Regions from separate parts of the Streptosporangium sp. NPDC048886 genome, predicted to be linked through region 1. Evidence: predicted binding sites of a transcription regulator. Region 1 holds the regulator's gene; each other region holds the start of a gene.
What was found. Region 1 encodes LexA, which represses DNA repair genes until DNA is damaged. Its sites were predicted from a motif close to TCGAACANNTGTTCGA; they were not measured.
Positions count from the first base shown of each region.

Region 1 (5,379 bases):
GGCGGGCGCGCAGGCCGAACTCCTCGCCCTGCTCCACCGCGCGCATGAACTCGTCGGAGACGCGCACGGAGTTGTTGGCGTTCTGGTATTGGACGGAGACGATGTCCTTGCCGCCCAGGTCCATGTCGAACCCGGCGTCGCGCAGCGCGCGGACCTTGTCCTCCTCACGCGCCTTGGTCTCGATGAACTCCTCGATGTCGGGGTGGTCGACGTCCAGGACGACCATCTTGGCCGCGCGGCGGGTGGCGCCGCCGGACTTGATGGTGCCCGCGGAGGCGTCCGCGCCGCGCATGAAGGAGACCGGGCCGCTGGCGGTGCCGCCGCTGGAGAGCAGCTCCTTCGACGAGCGGATCCGGGAGAGGTTGACCCCGGAGCCGGAGCCGCCCTTGAAGATCACACCCTCTTCCTTGTACCAGTCGAGGATGGACTCCATCTGGTCATCGACCGCGAGGATGAAGCAGGCGCTGACCTGCTGCGGCGAGGCGGTGCCCACGTTGAACCAGACCGGCGAGTTGAAGCTGAAGACCTGGTTGACCAGGGCGTGCTTGAGCTCGTGGTCGAAGATCTCGGCGTCCTCGTCGGAGGCGAAGTATCCCTCCTCGACCGCGGTCCGGGTGTAGACGCCCACCACCCGGTCGACGAGCTGCTTCAGGCTCCACTCGCGCTGCGGGGTGCCGACCGCGCCGCGGAAGTATTTGGTGGTCACGATGTTGGCGGCGTTGACCGACCAGGACCCGGGGAACTCGACGCCCCGCTGCTCGAAGTTGACCGAGCCGTCCCGCCAGTTGGTCATCACGACGTCACGGCGCTCCCAGCGCACCTCGTCATAGGGATGCACTCCCGGCGTGGTGAAGACGCGCTTCATCTTCAGCCCCTTGCGCAACCGCTTGCCCCCGCGCGCCGCCGCGCCACCGACCGTCTCCGTCATGACTTCCCCCTTCCGGGGCTCCGTGGAGCCCACGAGTCGGACCAATCAACGCGCCGCTCTGTCCCCCGGCGCCCGGGGTGTGAATCAGTCCTGCTTGGCGGAGCGTTCCGCCCGTAACTGCTTGATCTCGGTTTCGAAATCGGCCAGGGTCTCGAAGCTCCGGTAGACCGAGGCGAACCGCAGGTAGGCCACCTCGTCCAGGTCGCGGAGGGGCCCCAGGATCGCCAGCCCCACCTCGTGGGCCGCGATCTCCGCCGCCCCCGTCGCCCGGATGCTCTCCTCCACCCGCTGGCCCAGCTGGGCCAGCGAGTCTTCGCTGACCGGGCGTCCCTGACACGCCCGCCGGACACCGGCGATCACCTTGTCCCTGAAGAACGGCTCGGTCACCCCGCTGCGCTTGCTGACCATGAGCAGCACCGTCTCCTGCGTGGTGAACCTGCGCCCGCACTCCGGGCACGTGCGCCTGCGGCGGATGGCCCCGCCGTCCTCGGTGGACCGGCTGTCGATGACCCGGGTGTCAGGATGACGACAGAACGGACAGTGCACGCGTGTCGCCTCCTTGAGCCGGCGAGTGGCCCACCTTCTCGCGTGTTTCCCGGCGCCTGTCGAGACGCTCGCGCACGCCCCCCGAATAGTCGAGGTGCGGTAATGGAAACACAATCTATGGTGAAGCACGCCGATTAAGCCACTAGATGTTGTGGTCAACGGTAGGAGTGTCGGACCATGAACGCAAGTTGAAACGGCCCTGTCGGACGAAGTCGCTGATCAGCGCATCACATCCGCACGGGCCGGGCGTGTCACCCCCTCCGCCGCCCCCTGGCGACCCCCCGGCTACCCCCTCGGCGGCCTTGATCACCTTCGCCCGGCACCCGATCGCCTCCACGCCGGCCCCGGCCGGCCCTCGGCCGCCCCGGCCGCCCCCCGCACGCACGTCCACGGCGCGCCGAGCCCGGCACCCGGCGGGACGTCGAACGCCCCCGCACGCGGAACACCCTCCCCGTACGCGCGTCCGCGGCGCCGCCCCGGGCCCGTCATCTCACACGCGGGCCGGCCTGTCGGCCACGCCCCTCAGGGAGCGGAGCCGTCAGGCAGATAGAGCCGGACCCCGGGCCGGATCACCGAGTCGGACAGGCCGTTGAGGTCCATGATCTGGCGGACCGTCGGGGCGGGATCCCCGTCCCGCGTCACCGCGTCCGCGATCTCCCACAGCGTGTCGCCCCCGTGCACCACGACCCACGGCAGCCCCTCGTGACCTCTCCGCTCGAAGGCCGAGGCGGCGTCGATGCGCGCGCCGACCCAGAGCGCCCCCAAGGTGACCAGCGTGAGCGCCGCCACCACCACGATCCTCCCCCGCCGGGTGAGCCGGAGGGGCGGATCAGGATATCGGATGTTTCCCGCAGGCCCGGGACGCCGGACGGACGCGCGCCCGGGCCCCCTCGTCGCCGTGGTCGTCTTCATGATGGCCCCCCACCCCTTCGACCTGGCCGAACACATGTCGAAGAAAGATCGGCGAATCGAACACGATGTCGATCGAACTCCCGTACGATGTTGTACACCACGCCACCGCTGATTTCGAGAACGACTCGAACAATTGTTTGAATACGATCTTCAACGGGGGTACGGTCGCTGTGTGCGACGTAAGAGATACAGATCGGGAGGCGAGGAGACCGCATGAACGGGCACGACGAGAACGGTTCGGCCGTCAGCGACCTGGCGGTGCGCAGGCGTGACTCCCTCGGCCTCACCCCCAGGCAGCGGAAGATCCTTGAGGTGATCCGCGACTCGGTGCAGCAGCGCGGTTACCCGCCCTCCATGCGGGAGATCGGCGAGGCGGTGCAGCTCACGAGCACCTCCAGCGTGTCGCACCAGTTGACGGCGTTGCAGCGCAAGGGCTACCTGCGCCGCGATCCGCACCGCCCCCGCGCGCTGGAGGTGCGCCTGCCCGGCGAGCCGGTGCTGTGGGTGGACCCCGACTCCGGCACCGACGAGGCCCCGGTCAGCCGTCCGACCGCGGCCTACGTGCCGCTCGTCGGCCGGATCGCCGCCGGTGGCCCCATCCTCGCCGAGGAGAGCATCGAGGACGTCTTCGCCCTCCCCAAGCAGCTTGTCGGCGAGGGCACGCTCTTCCTGCTCCAGGTGACCGGCGACTCGATGATCGACGCGGCCATCGCCAACGGCGACTGGGTGGTCGTCCGCCAGCAGCCCGTCGCCGACAACGGTGACGTGGTCGCCGCGATGATCGACGGCGAGGCCACGGTCAAGACCTTCAAGCGCAAGGACGGCCATGTCTGGCTCGTCCCGCACAACCCCAACTACGACCCGATCCCCGGCGACGAGGCCACCGTCCTGGGCAAGGTCGTGGCGGTTCTGCGCAAGCTCTGAGACGGCACACCACGAGGAGCGGGGTCCCCGGACCGGGATCCCGCTCCTCGTGGTGTGCTCGGGGCCGCCCTCGAGGCCGTACGGCGAGACCTCCGTCCCAGCCGTCCCAGCCGTTCCGGACTCTCCGGCCGTTCCGGGCTCCCCGAGCGGGACGGGCTCTCGGGCCGGTGTGGGCTCCCCGACCGGCACGGGCTCTCCGGGCCGAACCCGACGGGTGCGGCGCCCGTTGTCAGCGTCCTGAACAGACTGTCAGCGCCCTGAACAGATCGGCAGGCGCACTTCTCCTTTGTGGGGGTATCGGGCACGTTTGTGGGGGGTGCCGGGCATGCGCTGATTCTGTTTTCGGCTCGGAATAAGCCACAGGCGATGAAATTTCGGCAATTGCTACCTGTAGCGACCTTTCCGTGGATCACGAGACGTTCTACGCTCACTCCCCACAGAGCGCGGCCGGTCCGTGCCGTCCTCGCGGGGGAGGGGTGCGGGCGATCCCCAGCCGCCCGCCTCGACAGCCGAGGAGCGCCCTCATGCCTCGCCGCCTCCCCGAACCGGCAGCCGACCGCGGCCCCCTGCTCCACTCGGGCCCGTTCCACCAGGCCCTGCGCGCCTGCATCCGGGAGAGCGGCCTGCCACTCGACCGCATCCGGTCCCGCCTGGCCCAGCGCGGGCTGACGGTCGCGCTGTCCACCCTGAGCGACTGGCAGCGGGGCCACCGGCGCCCCGGTGGCGAGCAGTCCACGCTGGTCGTCACGGCCCTGGAGGAGATCCTCCGCCTGCCCGGCGGCTCGCTCACCCGCCTCCTCGACCGCGGGCCGGGGCTGGACGAGCGTTCCGGGGCGCTCGGCGAGCTGCTGGACGCGCTGCCGGGCTCACGCGACCAGGACGCCGTCGTCATCATCCAGCAGCAGAAGGTGCTGATCGACGCGGCGCGGAGGTGCGCGTCGGTGTGGACCCGCACCCTGGTCCGGGCCCGGCGCGACGGCATGGACCGGTATGTGGTCAGGTCGTTCGTCGACCCCGGCACCGACCTCGAAGGGTGTGAGATCCACGCTCTGGAGAACTGCAGGGTCGGCACCGTCCTGCGACACCAGCGTCGGGCGGTGATGGTCGCCGAGCTGCTCTTCGACCATGTGCTCCGGGCCGGTGACACCTGGGTCTTCGAGTGGGAGAGCGTCGACAGGCCGACGCGGCCGTGTGTCGACCACGGCCACGGTTTCCGGCAGCCGGTCGCGCATTTCCTGCTCCAGGTGCGGTTCGATCCCCTGGCCCTGCCGGCCGAATGCCATTCCTACGTCCGATCCGGCCCGGGCCAGACGCCTTTCCGGACCGGTGTCCTGGTGCCCACCGCCCATCACACCGTCCACATGGCCGCCGCCGACGTGGCCGCCGGGGTGCTGGGCATCGCCTGGCGCTGGCCGTAAACCTCTCCCCGAGCGGTTGGGCCCCCCGAAATTTCGCACCATTGACGGCGCGGGGGCACGTGATTACGTTCGGTTCAAATTGACAGTAAAGTTTCCTGTTAATTAACCCCCCAGTTCCAGGTCGTAGAGGCGGTCGCCCATGAGAAATCGACTTGTCCTGAAACTCTTAGGCGTGGTGGGGGCGGTCCTCCTCCCGCTGGGAGGGGCCGTCGCGACGGCGCCCGGCGCGTCGGCCGCCGTGACCGTGCCGATCCGGGCCAACGCCGGCGGATCCGCGCTCACCGACGCGGCGGGAGACCAGTGGGTCGCCGACAAGGCCTACTCCAGCGGCGACTGGGGCTACCAGACCAGCTACGGGGGCGGCTCGACCACCGGCGCGATCGCCGGGACGACCGACGACTCCCTCTACCAGAACTACAACACCTTCAACGGCTGGGGCGGCTACCGCTTCGACGTCCCGAACGGCACCTACCAGGTGACGCTGAAGATGGTCGAGGACTGGGCCAACGCGGCCGGCCAGCGCAAGTTCGACGTCCGCGTCGAGGGTGCCAACGCCCTGACCGGCTTCGACATCTTCGCCTCCTGCGGGGCGCTCACCGCCTGCGACCGGACCTTCCCCGCGACGGTCACCGACGGCGCGCTCAACATCCA
Region 1 covers NZ_JBVJHH010000009.1:108,365-113,743, reverse strand. The annotation lists gene ACZ6R6_RS13160 (vitamin B12-dependent ribonucleotide reductase) at 1-928, opposite strand, end outside; gene nrdR (transcriptional regulator NrdR) at 1,013-1,474, opposite strand; gene ACZ6R6_RS13150 (LysM peptidoglycan-binding domain-containing protein) at 1,997-2,263, opposite strand; gene ACZ6R6_RS13145 (hypothetical protein) at 2,304-2,540, opposite strand; gene lexA (transcriptional repressor LexA) at 2,600-3,310, shown strand; gene ACZ6R6_RS13135 (hypothetical protein) at 3,835-4,728, shown strand; gene ACZ6R6_RS13130 (glycosyl hydrolase family 18 protein) at 4,868-5,379, shown strand, end outside.

Region 2 (5,379 bases), on a different contig from region 1:
CGAAGCTTGTGATCGACCTTGAGCGTCTTGCCCAGCTCCCCAAGGAGAAGGCCGGCGCGCTCGCCCGCTACGCGGCCACGATCCAGAGCCAGCGTGGCGACTACAACGGCAAGGTGCTGTCCATCCGCCAGGAGGACCTGCGCTCCCTTGCCGTGATCTATGACAAGTCCCCCACCGAGCTGACCGAGGAGCTCATCAACTGGGGCGTCCTGGACCCCGAGGCGCGTCGCGCCGTCGAGTCCTTCTGACGATCCGTCCGGCTGTGGGTGCGCCGGGGCCGGCGCACCCACCCACCGGGAAATCTCGCCCTCTCGTTAGAACATCGCCCGCATCGCGCCACGGATGACCATCCCTGTGGTAGGAAAAGGCAAACATGGCATTTAACGAGATGTGGTGGACATGGCAGGGGGAGAGGGTCGGCACGATCACTCTCAGCGTCGCCCGAGAAGCCGCCTCGACGCCATCATGGCGTCACTGGGGTCGACCAAGACCCGCGCGTTCCTGAGGCTGCTGACCTCCGTCGGAGGCAGCAGGACCCAGGACACCCTGAAGCTGCTCCCCTTCATCGTCATGGCCGTGGTGGCCCTGATCGACTTCGGCTCCGGTCCGACGGCCGGTCTCCTGCCCCTGCTGGCCCTGGGGCCGGCCTTCGCCAGCGTGGCCTGCGGGCTGGCCCGGACCACGGTGGTCGGCGTGATCGCCCTGGCGCTGTGCGTCGCGCTCGGCCTCTACAACGACATCCTCTGGACCTCCCGCACCAACATCACCATGGGCGCCATCCTCGGCGTCACCATGGCCAGCGTGCTGGCCAGCGCCGGACGGCTCCGCCACGAGCGGCAGCTAGCCGACGTCCGCTCGGTGGCCGAGGCGGCCCAGCGGGTGCTGCTGCGGCCGGTGCCGCGCCGGGCCGGGCCGGGGATCGGCGTGGCCGTCTCCTACACCTCGGCCACCGCCGAGGCCAGGATCGGCGGTGACCTGTACGAGGTGGTGACCACCCCGCACGGGGTGCGGATCATCGTTGGAGACGTCCAGGGCAAGGGCCTGGAGGCCGTGGAGACCGCCGCGGTGGTGCTGGGCGCCTTCCGGGAGGCCGCCCACGACGAGGCGAAGCTCCAGGGCCTGGTGGCCCGGCTGGAGAACGCCCTGACCCGGGAGCTGTCCGGCGAGCAGTTCGTCACCGCCATACTCGCCGAGATCACCGGCGGCGCCTCGATCACTGTGATCAACTGCGGCCATCCGCCGCCCATGGTGCTCGGCTCCGACGGCGGGCACTGGTTCGCCGATCCCCCGGACGAGGCGCTCCCCCTGGGCATGGGCCCGCTGAAGGCCGGCGAGCCGGTGCCGCACCAGATCCCGTTCGAGCCGGGAGACCAGGTCCTCTTCTACACCGACGGGGTCATCGAGGCGCGCAACGGAGCGGGCCAGTTCTATCCGCTCCCGGCCAGGGCGCACCTGTTGAACGGCGCCGACCCGCAGCTCGCCCTGGACGCCCTCCGCGCCGACCTGCTGCGCCATGTGGGCCGCCCGCTGGGCGACGACGCCGCCATGCTCCTGCTGCGCCACCGCGCGGCCCGCCAGGCGACCTCCTCGGCCTCCTCGGCGGCCTGATCGGCCCACGCCGGACGGCGAGGAGAACCGCCGGGCGGCAGGCCGGAGGCGGGTGTGCCTCCGGCGGGAACGCAGACAGTGCGCCTCCCTTGGGTGCGCCGGCAGGCCGGAGCGCCGGCCGGACGGCGGGCCGGGGCGCTAGCCGGCCAGGGGGACGCGGCCGGGGAGTGTGGGCTGGGTGGGCACGCCGAGCAGGCTCTCCACCGCGGTGACGAACCGCTCCGCCTCGGAGATCAGCTCCTCGGCGTCCCGCGCCGAGACCATGCGGGTCATCCCGGCCTCGGCGGCGGCCCGCTTGGTCGCGCTGATCTCGAAGTAGGGCGCCCAGTCGGCGAGCCGGGGCTCGGCCTCGGGCAGCAGCTCCCAGGCGCTGCGCAGCCGGCGCCTGCGGCCGTCCATGGGGCGCGGCCGGGCGGCGAGGACGGCGGCGGCCGCCCGGAGGGCCGCCAGGTGGGCGGCGACGTAACGGGTGGCGGGGGTCCGTGCGGCGGCCGCCTCTTCCAGGCAGTCACGGGCATCGGCCAGGTGCGCCCGCGCTGTGGTCGACAGCCGGGGCCCGCCGGGATCGCTGGGCCGAGGGGTCATGTGCTTCAGCCTCCTAGGTCGCAAGCGGCTCCCGGCGTTTTCACCGGTGGTGTCAACACTCGCAGACCCCACCGACAAATTCCCCGGGCGGCCGGACGAGGAGCTTCCCCTCTCCCCGTCCGTCCCGACCTGGCCCGGCCGTCCGCGACGACGGCGTGGGCACGATCGACCACCCTGGACGTGATCCGCGAGTTTCACGTCATTACATCGAACATAAATTCGATCACTCGTAGTGTCAAGTAAAGCGACGAACAAAGGTTCGATCCCTGCGGAGACGGCAAAGCCCCGGGAGATCAGGATCTCCCGGGGCTTCGACCTGCGGCTATCGGACGAACTTGCCGCGCACGTGCACCGGCACGTCCTTGCCCAGCAGGCTGGGGAGCATCCCCGCCACGTTCATCGGGAGCCGGACGCAGCCGTGCGAGGCCGGGGCCAGCGGCACCGACAGCGCGCCGTGGAAGGCGATGCCGCCGTTGAAGAAGATCGGGTTGTAGAGCTGACCGAGGTAGGACTTGTGCCAGCCGCTCCTGCGCCAGGTCGTCTTGTAGTCACCCGTCGGCGTGCGGGCGTCGCCGCAGAAGCGCTGGACCTTGCCGTTCCAGTTCGCCGTCTCGCAGTAGGGGATCCCGCTGCCGGAGGAGGTGTGGCTGATCAGCTTCACCTGCCCGTTGACGTAGAGGACCATGACCTGCTTGGCGAGGTTCATCTCGACCCGGGTCGGCTTGCCGCCGGGCACCAGCACCTTCGGCGCCTTGGGCGCCTCCAGGGCGTTCCAGGTCCTGCTCGCCACGGTGCTGGTCGGCGAGATGCCGTTGACCTTCTGGAAGGCCCAGACCGCGGCCTGGGTGGCCCCGCCGTAGCGGCCGTCGATCTTGCCGGGCGCGTAGCCGAGCTCCTTCAACCGGCCCTGGAGCACCTTGACCTCGTTGCCCTTGGCACCGATCTTGAGCGTCTTGCCGGGCGCGACGAACTCGGGCGCCGCGGCCTGCGCGCCGGCCTGCGCCACGACGGCCGGGGCCGCCGGGGTCACGGGCTGGGCGTTCGCGACGCCGACCGAGCCGAGCGAGGCGACGAGCACGGCCCCCGCCGTCATAAGCGCAGCCACTCCGAGCTGCCGTTCAACCCCCACGTGAAATCATCCCCTCATATCACCGATGCCCGAACCAAGGGACCATAGCGTATGAACCGCCTGTCTCAGCCAGAGGTGATGAAGCGGCAATCAATGGTCAATCTGTTTAGAGTGGCCGCGTGCCAGAAAAGTTGCATCCCAACATCGAGAAGGTCGCCGCGGTCCTGGAGGAGCACGGCGTCACCGGCGAGATCGTCGTGTTCGCCGAGGCCACCCCGACCGCCGTGACCGCCGCCGCGCAGCTCGGCTGCGAGGTCGGCGCCATCGCCAACAGCCTGGTCTTCGACGCCGACGGGGACCCGCTGCTGGTGCTCACCAGCGGCGCCCATCGGGTGGACACCGACCTGATCGCCGAGACGGTCGGCGCGGCGAAGGTACGGCGGGCCGCCCCGGACTTCGTGCGCGCCGCCACCGGCCAGGTCATCGGCGGCGTCGCCCCGATCGGCCACCCCGCACCGCTCAGGACCCTGGTCGACGTCTGGCTCGACCGGCACGAGACCGTCTGGGCCGCCGCCGGCCACCCGCACACGGTCTTCCCCATCACTTTCGCCGAGCTGGTCCGCATCACCGGCGGCACCCCGGTGGAGGTGGAGCGATGACCGTCGCCCGGGGCCCCGCGGCCGGTTCTCCGGCAAAAAGCGCTCTAGTAATTTTATGAAAAATACTAAACACCGCTTACGCCCCTTTCGACATCCTCGGCGACGTCTGCCCTGCTAGGGTGCGTGGCGTGATCGGACTGCGACGGGTCGGCCCCGATGAGTTCACCACTCGGCTGGACGCGGTCCTGGAGATCTACACCGCGGCGATGAACCCGCCGGTCGACCAGCTCCCCGGCCGCAGGACGATCATGGGGAACCACGCCCTCCATCCGGGATTCGCCTGCCTGTTCGCCGAGCGCTCCGACGGGACTCCGGTGGGCCTGGCCTACGGCTTCCACGGGGTCCCCGGGCAGTGGTGGCACGACGTCGTCCACCGGGCCATGGCGGAGCGCAACGGCGAGGGGAGCGCGCGTGGCTGGCTCGGCGACGCCCTGGAGCTCGCCGAGATCCACGTCCACCCCGACCATCACGGCAAGGGCATCGGCCGGGCGCTCGTCGTCGGCATGTGCGCCGGCCGGCCGGAGCGCACCGCCGTGCTGTCCACCCGCGACCAGCCCACCGCGGCCCGGCACCTCTACCGCAGCGCCGGTTTCGTGGACCTGCTCACCCAGTTCGTCTTCCCCGGTGGCTACGAGCGCTACGCGATCCTCGGGGCCGTGCTCCCGCTCAGGGAACAGACCGCCGAGGACTCCTGACGGCGGCCGCGCGCCATGGGCACGCCGGGGCGCCCGCCGCCCCCGGTCACGGCGCTAGACGGCCAGCCTGCTCCGCTCCGGCGCCAGGTCGAGGGCCTGGAAGACCTCGCGGGTCGCACTGGAGCGGTTGAAGGTGATGAAGTGGATGCCGGGCACGCCCTCGTCGAGCAGCGTCTGGCAGAGCTCGGCGGCGTGCTCGACGCCCAGCCGGCGCACCGCGGCCGGGTCGTCGGCGACGGCCTCGAACCGCGCCGCCACCTCGGCCGGGAACGGCGCGCCGGACAGCTGCTCGGAGCGGACGATCGTGCTCATCTGCGTGACGGGCATGATGCCGGGGATGATCGGGGTGTCGCAGCCCCGGGCCGCCACCCGGTCGCGCAGCCGCAGGTAGTCGTCGGCCCGGAAGAACATCTGGGTGATCGCGTAGTCGGCGCCCGCCCGGCACTTGCGCACGAAGTGCTCGGTGTCGGTCTCCACCGATCCCGACCTGGGGTGCTTGTAGGGGAAGGCGGCCACGCCGACGCAGAAGTCGCCGGCCTGGCGGATCAGCCGGACCAGCTCCTCGGCGTAGAGCACGCCCTCGGGGTGGCGCACCCACTCCCCCGTCGGGTCGCCGGGCGGGTCGCCCCGCACGGCGAGGATGTTGCGCACGCCCGCCCCGGCGAAGCGGCCCACCAGGTGGCGCAGCTCGCGGATGGAGTGGTTGACGGCGGTGAAGTGGGCGACCGGGGTCAGCGTGGTCTCGTGGGCGAGCCGTTCGACG
Region 2 covers NZ_JBVJHH010000033.1:46,141-51,519, forward strand. The annotation lists gene bldD (transcriptional regulator BldD) at 1-248, shown strand, start outside; gene ACZ6R6_RS33735 (PP2C family protein-serine/threonine phosphatase) at 466-1,608, shown strand; gene ACZ6R6_RS33740 (SAV_6107 family HEPN domain-containing protein) at 1,747-2,193, opposite strand; gene ACZ6R6_RS33745 (L,D-transpeptidase family protein) at 2,516-3,322, opposite strand; gene ACZ6R6_RS33750 (YbaK/EbsC family protein) at 3,442-3,921, shown strand; gene ACZ6R6_RS33755 (GNAT family N-acetyltransferase) at 4,050-4,616, shown strand; gene metF (methylenetetrahydrofolate reductase [NAD(P)H]) at 4,671-5,379, opposite strand, start outside.
Region 2: ACZ6R6_RS33740 (SAV_6107 family HEPN domain-containing protein) is a predicted target of LexA. The motif match lies at 2,441-2,456, and genes of this name have one in related genera.

Region 3 (5,379 bases), on a different contig from region 1:
CCCTCCACCGTGGTCGCGGTGGTCGCCACCTCGGGCACCACCAACGCGGGCATCATCGACGACCTCGCCGGGATCGCCGAGGTCGCCCGCGAGCGCGGCCTCTGGTTCCACGTGGACGGCGCGTACGGCGGCGCCGGACTGTTCGCCCCCTCGATCCGCCACCGCTACGCGGGCGTCGAGCACGCCGACTCCTTCGTCGTCGACCCGCACAAGTGGCTGTTCGCGCCCTTCGACTGCGCGGCCCTGCTCTACCGCGACCCCCGCCTGGCCCGCGCCGTGCACACCCAGGACGCCTCCTATCTCGACGTCCTGCACACCGAGGGCGACGAGTGGAATCCCACCGACTACGCCTACCACCTGACCCGGCGCGCCCGCGGCCTGCCGCTCTGGTTCTCCCTCGCGGTCAACGGCACCGACGCCTACACCGAGGCGATCGAGAAGGGGCTGACGCTCGCCCGCGAGACCGCCGCGCTGATCGACGGCTCCGGGCACCTGGAGCTGATCCGGGAGCCCGAGCTGTCGGCCGTGCTGTTCCGGCGCACCGGCTGGACGGCCCGGGACTACTACGAGTGGTCCGAGCGGCTGCTCGCCGGGCAGATCGGCTTCGTCACGCCGACCGGCTGGGAGGGCGAGACCGTGGCCAGGTTCGCGTTCCTGCACCCCGGCACGTCCATGGAGATCGTGGAGGAGATCCTCGCCACCATGGCGTGACGGCTGGGGAAGGTTCATCGCGTCCCGTCACGGAGATAGAGACCAGACGAGCATCCGACGCATTGAGCGGTGAGCCAGCGATGAGCATCGACCAGCCGGCCGTGGAGACGGCGCGTGAGCGGATCAAGGCGGAACGTCTGCGGGAGCACCGCCCGCCGAGCAGCGCGAGGGGTCTGCACCACTTCGCGCTGATCTCCTCCGACGTCGAGGCGACGATCGCGTTCTACCAGGACCTCCTGGAGTTCCCCCTCACGGAGATCTTCGAAAACCGCGACCACCGGGGGTCGAACCACTTCTTCTTCGACGTCGGCAACGGCAACCTGCTGGCCTTCTTCGACTTCCCGGGCCTGGACCTCGGTCCCTACAAGGAGGTCCTCGGCGGGCTCCACCACATCGCCATCTCGGTGGACCCGTCGACCTGGGAGCGGCTGCGGGGCAAGCTGGAGGCGGAGGGCGTGCCGCACCGGATCGAGAGCGGCGCGTCGATCTACTTCAGGGACCCCGACGGAGCCCGCCTGGAGCTGCTCGCCGACCCGCTCGGCGAGATGTACGGCTTCCGCGTCATCTGAGGCCCCGGCGGGACGGGGCGGCGCTCCGGAGGAGGAACCGGCGGTCATGGGCGCGGCCGGGAGGGGCCACACTTGGAGGATGCGCCTGTCGGAGTTCTGGAACCGGATGAAACTACACTTCGGCGACTCTTATGCCGAGTCATGGGCCCGTGACTACGTCATCGCCGACCTCGGCGGCCGGACGGTGAACCAGGCGCTGGCCGACGGCATCGCCGCCAAGGAGGTCTGGCGGGCCGTGTGCGGGGTGTCCGACGTCTCCGCACGGCTCCACTGAAGGGCTGCTGAAGGGCTGCGCCGGTCGGTCGTGCTGAAGGGCCGTGCCGGCCGGCTGTGTCGAAGGGCTGTGTGGGGCCCGAGAGCGCGACCGGTGGAAGGCGCCGGAGCTCTCCCCGGGGAGTGCGGTCAGGAGGCGCGGTCCAGCAGCTTCCGCACCAGCTCGGCCACGTGGCCGGGGGCCTCGGCGCTCTCCTGTCCGTCCGGCGACCACAGGAAGAGCCAGCCCTCCCTGGCCGGGCTGGCGAAGACGATCGTCTGTCTCCCGCTGCCCGGATGCCACACCCAGAGCACGGGAGCGGTGGCCCCGACGATGCGTCCCACCAGCCCCCGGCCGGACAGCTCGGCGGCCAGGGCCTCAAGGCGGGCCAGGCGTTGCTGGGCGAACGCAGCGGTCACGTCGGGCACCTCGGAGTCGTTTGCCTCCAGCATCACCCCAGGTCAGCCCGGTGGCAACAGGTCCGAGCCAATGCCCGGAAATGTCGCCCCAAGGATGGGGTCACCCTCTGCTGTGACCTGCGGCGCCCCCGGAGCGTCCGGCGCCGTTGAGCCACGATCGAACAATCGTTCGGCTATATTGGACACGCCGCCACCCGTGGCGTGCTCTCCAGAAAATGTCGGTGGCACCCCGTAGCTTTCTGGCAACCGATTCAACCCGCGACCCTTCAGGGGGCTCCCATGGCGGCTAACGACCGCGAGAAGGCGCTCGAGACCGCGCTCGCTCAGATCGAGCGTCAGTTCGGCAAGGGCTCTGTCATGCGCCTCGGCGATGAGACCCGCGCGCCCATCGAAGTGATCCCGACCAGTTCCATCGCCCTCGACGTCGCGCTCGGCATCGGCGGGTTCCCGCGTGGCCGCATCATCGAGGTCTACGGTCCGGAGTCCTCCGGTAAGACCACCGTCGCCCTGCACGCGGTGGCCAACGCCCAGCGGGCGGGCGGCATCGCGGCGTTCATCGACGCCGAGCACGCCCTCGACCCGGAATACGCCAAGAAGCTGGGCGTCGACACCGACGCGCTGCTGGTCTCCCAGCCCGACACCGGTGAGCAGGCGCTGGAGATCGCCGACATGCTGATCCGGTCGGGCGCCGTCGACCTGCTGGTCATCGACTCGGTCGCGGCCCTGGTGCCCAAGGCCGAGATCGAGGGCGAGATGGGCGACAGCCACGTCGGCCTCCAGGCCCGGCTGATGTCCCAGGCGCTGCGCAAGGTCGCCGGCGCGCTCAACAACACGGGCACCACCGCGATCTTCATCAACCAGCTCCGCGAGAAGATCGGCGTCATGTTCGGCTCGCCCGAGACCACGACGGGTGGAAAGGCGCTGAAGTTCTACGCCTCGGTCCGGCTCGACATCCGCCGCATCGAGACGCTGAAGGACGGCACCGAGGCGGTCGGCAACCGCACCCGGGTGAAGGTCGTCAAGAACAAGATGGCCCCGCCCTTCCGGGTGGCCGACTTCGACATCCTCTACGGCGTCGGCATCTCCCGCGAGGGCGGCCTGATCGACATGGGCGTCGAGCACGGCTTCGTCCGCAAGTCCGGCGCCTGGTACACCTACGAGGGCGACCAGCTGGGGCAGGGCAAGGAGAACGCCCGTAACTTCCTGAAGAACCACCCCGACATGGCCAACGAGATCGAGAAGAAGATCAAGGAGAAGCTCGGCATCGGCCCGCGCCTCGACAGCCCGGCCACTCCGCCGGCCGCCGCTGCCGCCCCGGCCCCGGCCCCGACCGCGTCCGGCCGTGGCTCCAAGGCGGCCACTCCCAAGCCGGGTGACGTCTGAGCCGGGTTGATCGATGACGACGGGACCTGACTCCGGTCCGGCCGGCGCGGCCGGGCCGCGAGACTGGGGCGCCTGGCCGGACGTGCCGGAGGCCGGCTCCTCCGGGACGGGCAGGCGGGCAGGCGGCCGGTCGCGGCGCTCCCGCCGGGGTCAGCCGGGCGCATGGGAGGCGTCCGGCCCCGACTGGGAGGACGGCTCCGCCCTGGACGACGGCCCCGCTCCAGAAGGCGGCCCAGCAGAAGACGCGGCGGGCCGCTCCGGAGGGGAGAGCCGGGGCGGTCGTGGGTCCCGGCGTGGTGGGAAGCGCTCCCGGGGTGCCTCCCGGGAGATCCTGCCGGACGGGCCGGTCGAGGGGTCTCCGGCGAGCCAGGGGCCCGCCGCGGATCCGCAGGCCGTGGCCCGGGCGATCTGCCTGCGGCTGCTGACCATGGCGCCGCGCACCCGCGCCCAGCTCGCCGAGGCGCTGCGCAAGCGCGAGGTGCCCGAGGAGGCGGCGGAGGCCGTCCTCGAAAGGTTCTCCGAGGTCGGGCTCATCGACGACGAGGCGTTCGCCGCGGCCTGGGTGAGCTCACGCCACGCCGGGCGGGGTCTCGCCCGCAGGGCCCTCGCCTCGGAGCTGCGCCACCGCGGGGTCGACGAGGACACCGTCAAGGAGGCGGTGGAGCAGCTCGACCCCGAGCAGGAGGTGGAGACGGCCCGCAGGCTCGTGGCGCGCAAGCTCGCCTCGACGCGCGGGCTGGAGCCGGCGGTCCGGACCCGCAGGCTGGCCGGCATGCTCGCCCGGAAGGGATACGGCCCCGGGCTGGCCTTCCGTGTGGTCCGTGAGGCACTTGAGAGTGAAGAGGCGGAAAATCCCGCATTTTCCGCCGAGTTGGATTACCCACCCGACTAGCGAAAGCACGCTGAGTTGTTTGCCGCCGGAATTTCCCGGCGGCGGGGTCCGCTCCGTGGCCGGGTGCCGTCACCCCCGGCGCCGCCGGGGATCCGGCGATGTCACCGGGCCGGGCGGGGATGTTGGGGAAAGAAACATCGGCTTCTCATGTTTGAACGGTCCCCAACCGGGCTTTGCCTTGCCCGTGACTTGTTTGACGCTTAATCTCGACGGCAGTGAGGAGTTACTCCGCGCAGTGCGGATTGTCATAACGGCGAATTTACGGACGAGCAGGCTTGGCGGATGTGGGCGGACGGCGTGTCGGCGGGAGTGACCGGCGCAGCGTCGGCCTTGGGTTGATATCTGTTCCGGTGGCGTCGGCGCCTGGGCTCTCCGTGCCGTGCGTGTGACCCTCGCGTGCTTGATATTTGCGACGCGAGGAGGGCGGGGCGCGCATGGATCCGGTTGTGATCGTCATATTGGCGGGGGCGGTCGCGGTTCTTGCCGTGGTGACGATAGCCGCGCTGATCGTGTTGCTGCGCCGCACCGGGGCGGGCGGCGGGACGGGCGGTCCCTCCCCCGAGCAGGAGGCCGAGATCCAGACCGCGCTGGAAGACGCCAGGCGCGAGGCGGCCGACATCCGCACCAAGGCCCAGCACGACGCCGAAGAGATCCTGCGCAGGTCCGAAGCCGCCGTCGAGACCGCCGCCGAGCTGCGCAAGGAGGCCGAGGCGGAGAGCCAGGTGCTGAAATACGAGCTGAAGGAGCTCCGCTCCGACCTTGAGCGCCGGGAGAACCGGCTGGCCGAGCGGGAGCAGCGCCTCGACGAGGAGGCCAGGCGCCAGGCCGAGCGGGCGCGCAAGCTCGCCGAGACGGAGACCAAGCTCGCCGACCGCCGTGAGGACCTCGACCGGGTCGCGCAGGAGCGCAGGGCCATCCTGGAGCGGGTGGCCGGGCTCACCAGCGACCAGGCGAGGTCCGAGCTGGTCAGGGAGATCGAGAACCAGGCCAAGCGTGAGGCCGCGCTGATCGTCAGGGAGATCGAGAGCGAGGCCCGCAGGGAGGGCGAGAAGCGGGCGACCAAGATCGTGACGTTGGCGGTCCAGCGCGTGGCCACTGAGCAGACCGCCGAGTCCGTCGTCAGCGTCCTGCATCTGCCCGGCGACGAGATGA
Region 3 covers NZ_JBVJHH010000001.1:304,234-309,612, forward strand. The annotation lists gene ACZ6R6_RS01285 (pyridoxal phosphate-dependent decarboxylase family protein) at 1-711, shown strand, start outside; gene ACZ6R6_RS01290 (VOC family protein) at 792-1,280, shown strand; gene ACZ6R6_RS01295 (DUF3046 domain-containing protein) at 1,360-1,554, shown strand; gene ACZ6R6_RS01300 (hypothetical protein) at 1,683-1,985, opposite strand; gene recA (recombinase RecA) at 2,232-3,335, shown strand; gene recX (recombination regulator RecX) at 3,349-4,227, shown strand; gene rny (ribonuclease Y) at 4,662-5,379, shown strand, end outside.
Region 3: recA (recombinase RecA) is a predicted target of LexA. The motif match lies at 2,110-2,125, and genes of this name have one in related genera.

Region 4 (5,379 bases), on a different contig from region 1:
TGTAGTAGGAGCGTTCGCGGCCGTAGCGGTTGCTGTAGCGGACGTGGACCTGCTCGTCGTAGCCGTGCAGCAGGGCGTTGTGCGCCTTCTTCGGCAGCTTCTCCCACGGGGTGGTGAGCTTGAAGCCCATCGCGAGGCCGAGCGCCTCGACGAGGCGGATGAAGTAGTCGCTGGTGTGCCCGCCGGCCCACGGGGAGATCGCGCCCTCGCCCAGGGTCTTGTCCGGGTCGGGCACGACCAGGTCGGGGTCGACCTCCATCCGCACCCCGAGACCGGTGCACTCGGGACAGGCGCCGAAGGGCGAGTTGAAGGAGAACGAACGGGGCTCCAGCTCCTCGAACGACAGGTCGTCGTAGGGGCAGTAGAGGTGCTCGGAGTAGAAGCGCTCGCGGTTGGGGTCGTCCTCGGGGAGGTCGACGAACTCCAGCGTGATCGTGCCGCCCGAAAGCTGCAGGGCGGTCTCCACGGAGCCGGTGAGGCGGCTGCGCGCGCTCTCCTTCACCGCCAGCCGGTCGACGATCACCTCGATGTCGTGCTTCTCCTGCTTCTTCAGCGTCGGCGGCTCGTCCAGCCGGACCACCGTGCCGTCGACACGGGCCCGGGCGAAGCCCTTGACCTGAAGCTGGCTGAAGAGCTCGGCGTATTCGCCCTTGCGTCCGCGGATCACCGGGGCGAGGACCTGGAAGCGGGTCCCCTCGTCGAGCTCCATCACGCGGTCGACGATCTGCTCCGGGCTCTGCCGGGCGATCGTCCGGCCGCACCGGGGGCAGTGCGGCTTGCCGATGCGCGCCCAGAGCAGCCGGAGGTAGTCGTAGACCTCGGTGATCGTGCCGACCGTCGAACGCGGGTTGCGGCTCGTCGACTTCTGGTCGATCGACACCGCGGGCGAGAGCCCCTCGATGAAGTCGACGTCGGGCTTGTCCATCTGCCCGAGGAACTGGCGGGCGTAGGCCGACAGTGATTCGACATAGCGACGCTGACCTTCGGCGAAGATGGTGTCGAAGGCCAGGCTGGACTTGCCCGAGCCGGACAGGCCAGTGAAAACGATCAGAGAGTCTCGCGGCAGGTCCAGCGAGACGTCCTTGAGGTTGTGTTCGCGTGCGCCACGCACGATGAGGCGGTCAGCCACAGCAATCCCGACGTCGTTGTAGAGGGTTAAGAGCGGTCGCGGGAAGACTAGCGAGGGGGCCCGACAATTTCGGAGCGGCGCCTGGGGGCCGAACTTCCCGGCCCTCTCCAGACTACGGTCTTCCCGTGAGCCTTACAGGTCACTTGATGCATCGACCACATGTTCCAACCGCGGGGACACGGTGTTTTATGCCCTGGCCCACCTCCCCACCCGGGTGATGGAGTGAAGAGATGGATGTCGTAGAAGCTTTCCAGGCCGAGCTGGCCGCCTCCACCGGCCGGCTGCTGGCCACCGCCGCGAGACTGTCCGACGCCGACGTCTCGGCCCCCTCCCGGCTGCCCGGCTGGACCCGCGGGCACGTGCTCGCCCATGTCGCCCGCAACGCCGACAGCCACGTCAACCTGATGACGTGGGCCAGGACCGGCGTCGAGACCCCGCAGTACCCCGATCCGGGGGCGCGCGACGCCGGAATCGAGGCGGGAGCCGCACGGCCGGCGAAGGAGCAGCTGGCCGACCTGGAGGAGAGCGCGGCACGGCTGGCCGCAGCGGCCGCCGCGGTGCCCGCCGAGGGATGGGCGACGATGATCAGCGGCACCAACCCGCCCAGCCATCCGGCCTGGTACGTGCTGGTCCGCCGGCTGCGTGAGGTCGAGATGCACCACGTGGACCTGGGGGCGGGCTACGAGTGCGCCGACTGGCCGGAGGCGTTCGTCCGCAGGGAGCTGCACGACGCGATGGTCTCCTGGCCGCATGAGCTCGGCACGGTCAGCGAGATCGTCGTCGAGGAGGTCAAGGACGGCGAGGAGCATCACCAGGTCTGGCCGGACCTCGGGACCGGGCCGGTGCTGCAGGGCGACGCCTGGGCCCTGCTGGGCTGGCTGACCGGCCGCTCGCCGGGGGCGGGGCTTAGGGTGATGCCCGAGGGGACCAGCGGCAACCGGCCCGCCGGCGCCGGGCGGGTGCCCGCGCCGCCGCCGTGGCTGACCACGTCCGCGCCTCCTCACCTGCCCGCTACCCCGCCCGAGGAGTATCCGTGACATACACAGGTGACGTGCAGGTCGGCGGCCCGGCCGACGTGCGCGAGCTGCCCGCGCTGACCATCTCCAAACTGGCCGTCGGCCCCTTCGACAACAACGCCTACCTGCTGCGGTGCAACAAGACCGGGGACGGCGTGCTCATCGACGCCGCCGCCGAGCCGGACCGCCTGCTGGAGCTCATCGGCGACCGGCCGATCAGCAAGATCGTCACCACCCACCAGCACGGCGACCACTGGCAGGCCCTGGAGCAGGTCGCCGCGGCGACGGGCGCGGCGGTGGTCGCCCACCCGCTCGACGCCGCCGCGCTGCCGGTGCCGGTGGACCTGGAGGTCGGCCACGGCGACGGGGTCACCGTCGGGGTGGTCACGCTGGAGGTGATCCACCTGCGCGGGCACACGCCGGGCTCGATCGCCCTGCACCATCCCGGCCACCTGTTCACCGGCGACTCGCTGTTCCCCGGCGGCGTCGGCAACACCAACAAGGACCCGGAGCGCTTCACCCGGCTCTTCACGGACGTGTCGGAGCGCGTCTTCGACCGGCTGCCCGACGAGACCTGGGTCTATCCGGGACACGGCAGGGACACCACGCTGGGCGCCGAGCGCCCCTCCCTGCCGCAGTGGCGCGAGCGCGGCTGGTAGCCCGCATCCGGCCCGCCCGGCGCCCTCCAGGCGGACGGGCGGGGCCCCAGCGGGAACGCGGCCGCCGGGCGGGCGGGCGGGGTCTCAGGTTGCGCCCCAAGGGGAACGCGATCGGGCGGGGCCCCGGGCCGCGCCCCAGGGGGAAACGTGCCCGGCGGGCGCGGAGACCGGCGCACGGCGGTCCTGGCCCGCGCGCCGGTGTCCGGAGCCGTCAGGTGATGCTCGCCGACTCCTTGCGCTCCTTGCGCTTCTCCCGCTTGAACATCAGGATGCGCAGCGGGATGGCGGCCACGATGGCCACCTGCATGATGGCGCCGACCTTGATCAGGGTGTCACCGCCGGGCAGGCCCGCGGCCCAGATGGTCAGGCAGGCGACGTTGATCATCATCCAGGCGAGCACGACGGCCGCCAGGTTGCCCTTGGGCTTGGGATACTCGATCCGGCTCACCATGAGGTAGGCCACGCCGAAGATCGGCAGCAGGGTCACGAGCGACGGCGGGAACAGCAGCACGATCGAGACCACCGTCATGGCGCCCATCGGGATGGGCAGGCCCATGAAGTCGCCGCTCTTGGTCTTCACGCAGGCGAAACGGGCCAGCCTGATGACGCCGGCCAGCAGCACCGACGCCGCGGCGACCATCACCAGCGGGAACGGCACCCGCTGGGTGAAGCCGCCCCAGATGACCACCATGAAGGCGGGGGCGAAGCCGAAACTGATCACATCGGCCAGGTTGTCCAGCTCGGCCCCCATGGCCGAGGCACGGAACTTACGGGCCACCAGGCCGTCGAACAGGTCGCAGGTGGCACCGATCAGCAGCAGCACCACCGCGGTGCCGAAGAACTGGGGGACGGCCGCGAACTTCCCGCCCGCCTGGAGCTGGTTGATCGCCGACCAGGCCAGCACGCAGACCGCGAGGAAGCCGCACAGCGCGTTGCCGAGGGAGAGGGAGTCAGCCGCCGAGAGCCGGAACGCCTTGCCGACGGGCCCCCGGGGCTCGTCGTCCGTCTCGTCCAGCGGCCAGCTCGCGTCAGCCGTGGTCAAGAGCCGTCACCCCCGCGACGGTCCGCTGGCCGACCGACACGGCGGGTGCGATTCCCTCGGGGAGATAGAGGTCCACGCGCGAGCCGAGCCGGATGAGCCCGATCCTGTCGGCCTTGGCCACCTTCGCCCCGGCCGCCAGGTAGGGGATGATACGGCGCGCGACCGCACCGGCGATCTGGACCAGCTCGATGTCACCGAGCGCGGTGTCCAGGTGCCATACGACCCGCTCGTTCTTGTCGCTGTCCTTGTTGAAGGCGGGCAGGAACCCGCCGGCCACGTGCTCCACCGAGGTGACCGTACCGGCCAGCGGCGCACGGTTGACGTGCACGTCGAGGGGGCTCATGAAGATGGCCACCCTCGTGCGGCCGTCCGGCCAGGGGTCGATGCTCTGCACCACGCCGTCGGCGGGCGACAGGATCCGCGCGGAGCCCGGCGTGCGCTCCGGATCGCGGAAGAACCAGAGCATGCCACCGGTGAGCGCGGCCAGAGGTGCCGCCGCGAGCGCCCAGCGCCGGTCACGGCGGCTGAGCAGCGAGGTCACTGCGGCGGCGGTCACGGTCGGGAGCAACCACGGGGAGACGCCACGTGCCAGCCGTATCCGGCCTGGCTGCTGGCTTGCTGAATCGTGGGACACGGGGAACCTTTTGTGATGTCTTGCGGCATTAGACCGGTATGTCTACCCGCCCTGGGGCAGGATGCTACCCATCTCTCAGCCCTTATACGGCGCAACTACACAAGCAAAGCTCCTCACGCGCCGATCCGCTAGCCCTGCTTGCCACTCGCGGAGGTGGTGATTTCCTTGCTTTCGCGTCCGTCGCGACGGGTCTTGATCAGGCTGGCCACAGTGGTGATCACCATGGTGACGCCGATGACCGACAACGACAGCCAGATCGGCACCTCGGGTGCCCAGGACACGCCACTGGAGTGCAGCGCCTCGAGAATCAGCTTAACCCCGATAAAACCAAGGATGAACGCCAGACCGTAGCTCAGGTAGACCAGACGCTGCAGCAGACCGCCCAGCAGGAAGTAGAGCTGACGTAGCCCCATCAGGGCGAACGCGTTGGCGCTGAAGACGATGAAGGCGTCGGTGGTGAGGCCGAAGATCGCGGGAATCGAGTCGAGGGCGAACAGCAGGTCGGTGGTGCCGATGGCGACCATCACGATCAGCAGCGGGGTGACCATGCGCTTGCCGTCGACCTTGACGACGACCTTGGAGCCCACGTAGTCGTCGGTGTGCGGCAGCACCCGCCGCGCCCAGCGCAGGACCGCGTTCTCCTTGAGCTCGTCGTCGTCGTGACCGTGCTGACGGACGAGCTGCACCGCGGTGTAGATCAGGAACAGGCCGAAGACGTAGAACAGCCAGCTGAAGCTCGCCAGCGCGGCGGCGCCGACGGCGATGAAGACGCCACGCATGACCAGGGCCAGCAGGATGCCGACCAGCAGCACCTTGTGCTGGTGGATCTTGGGCACCGCGAAGCGGGTCATGATGATGTAGAAGACGAAGAGGTTGTCGACGCTCAGGCTGTATTCGGT
Region 4 covers NZ_JBVJHH010000007.1:272,295-277,673, forward strand. The annotation lists gene uvrA (excinuclease ABC subunit UvrA) at 1-1,129, opposite strand, end outside; gene ACZ6R6_RS11345 (maleylpyruvate isomerase family mycothiol-dependent enzyme) at 1,360-2,166, shown strand; gene ACZ6R6_RS11350 (MBL fold metallo-hydrolase) at 2,163-2,804, shown strand; gene pssA (CDP-diacylglycerol--serine O-phosphatidyltransferase) at 3,016-3,846, opposite strand; gene ACZ6R6_RS11360 (phosphatidylserine decarboxylase) at 3,833-4,480, opposite strand; gene ACZ6R6_RS11365 (TerC family protein) at 4,609-5,379, opposite strand, start outside.
Region 4: uvrA (excinuclease ABC subunit UvrA) is a predicted target of LexA. The motif match lies at 1,281-1,296, and genes of this name have one in related genera.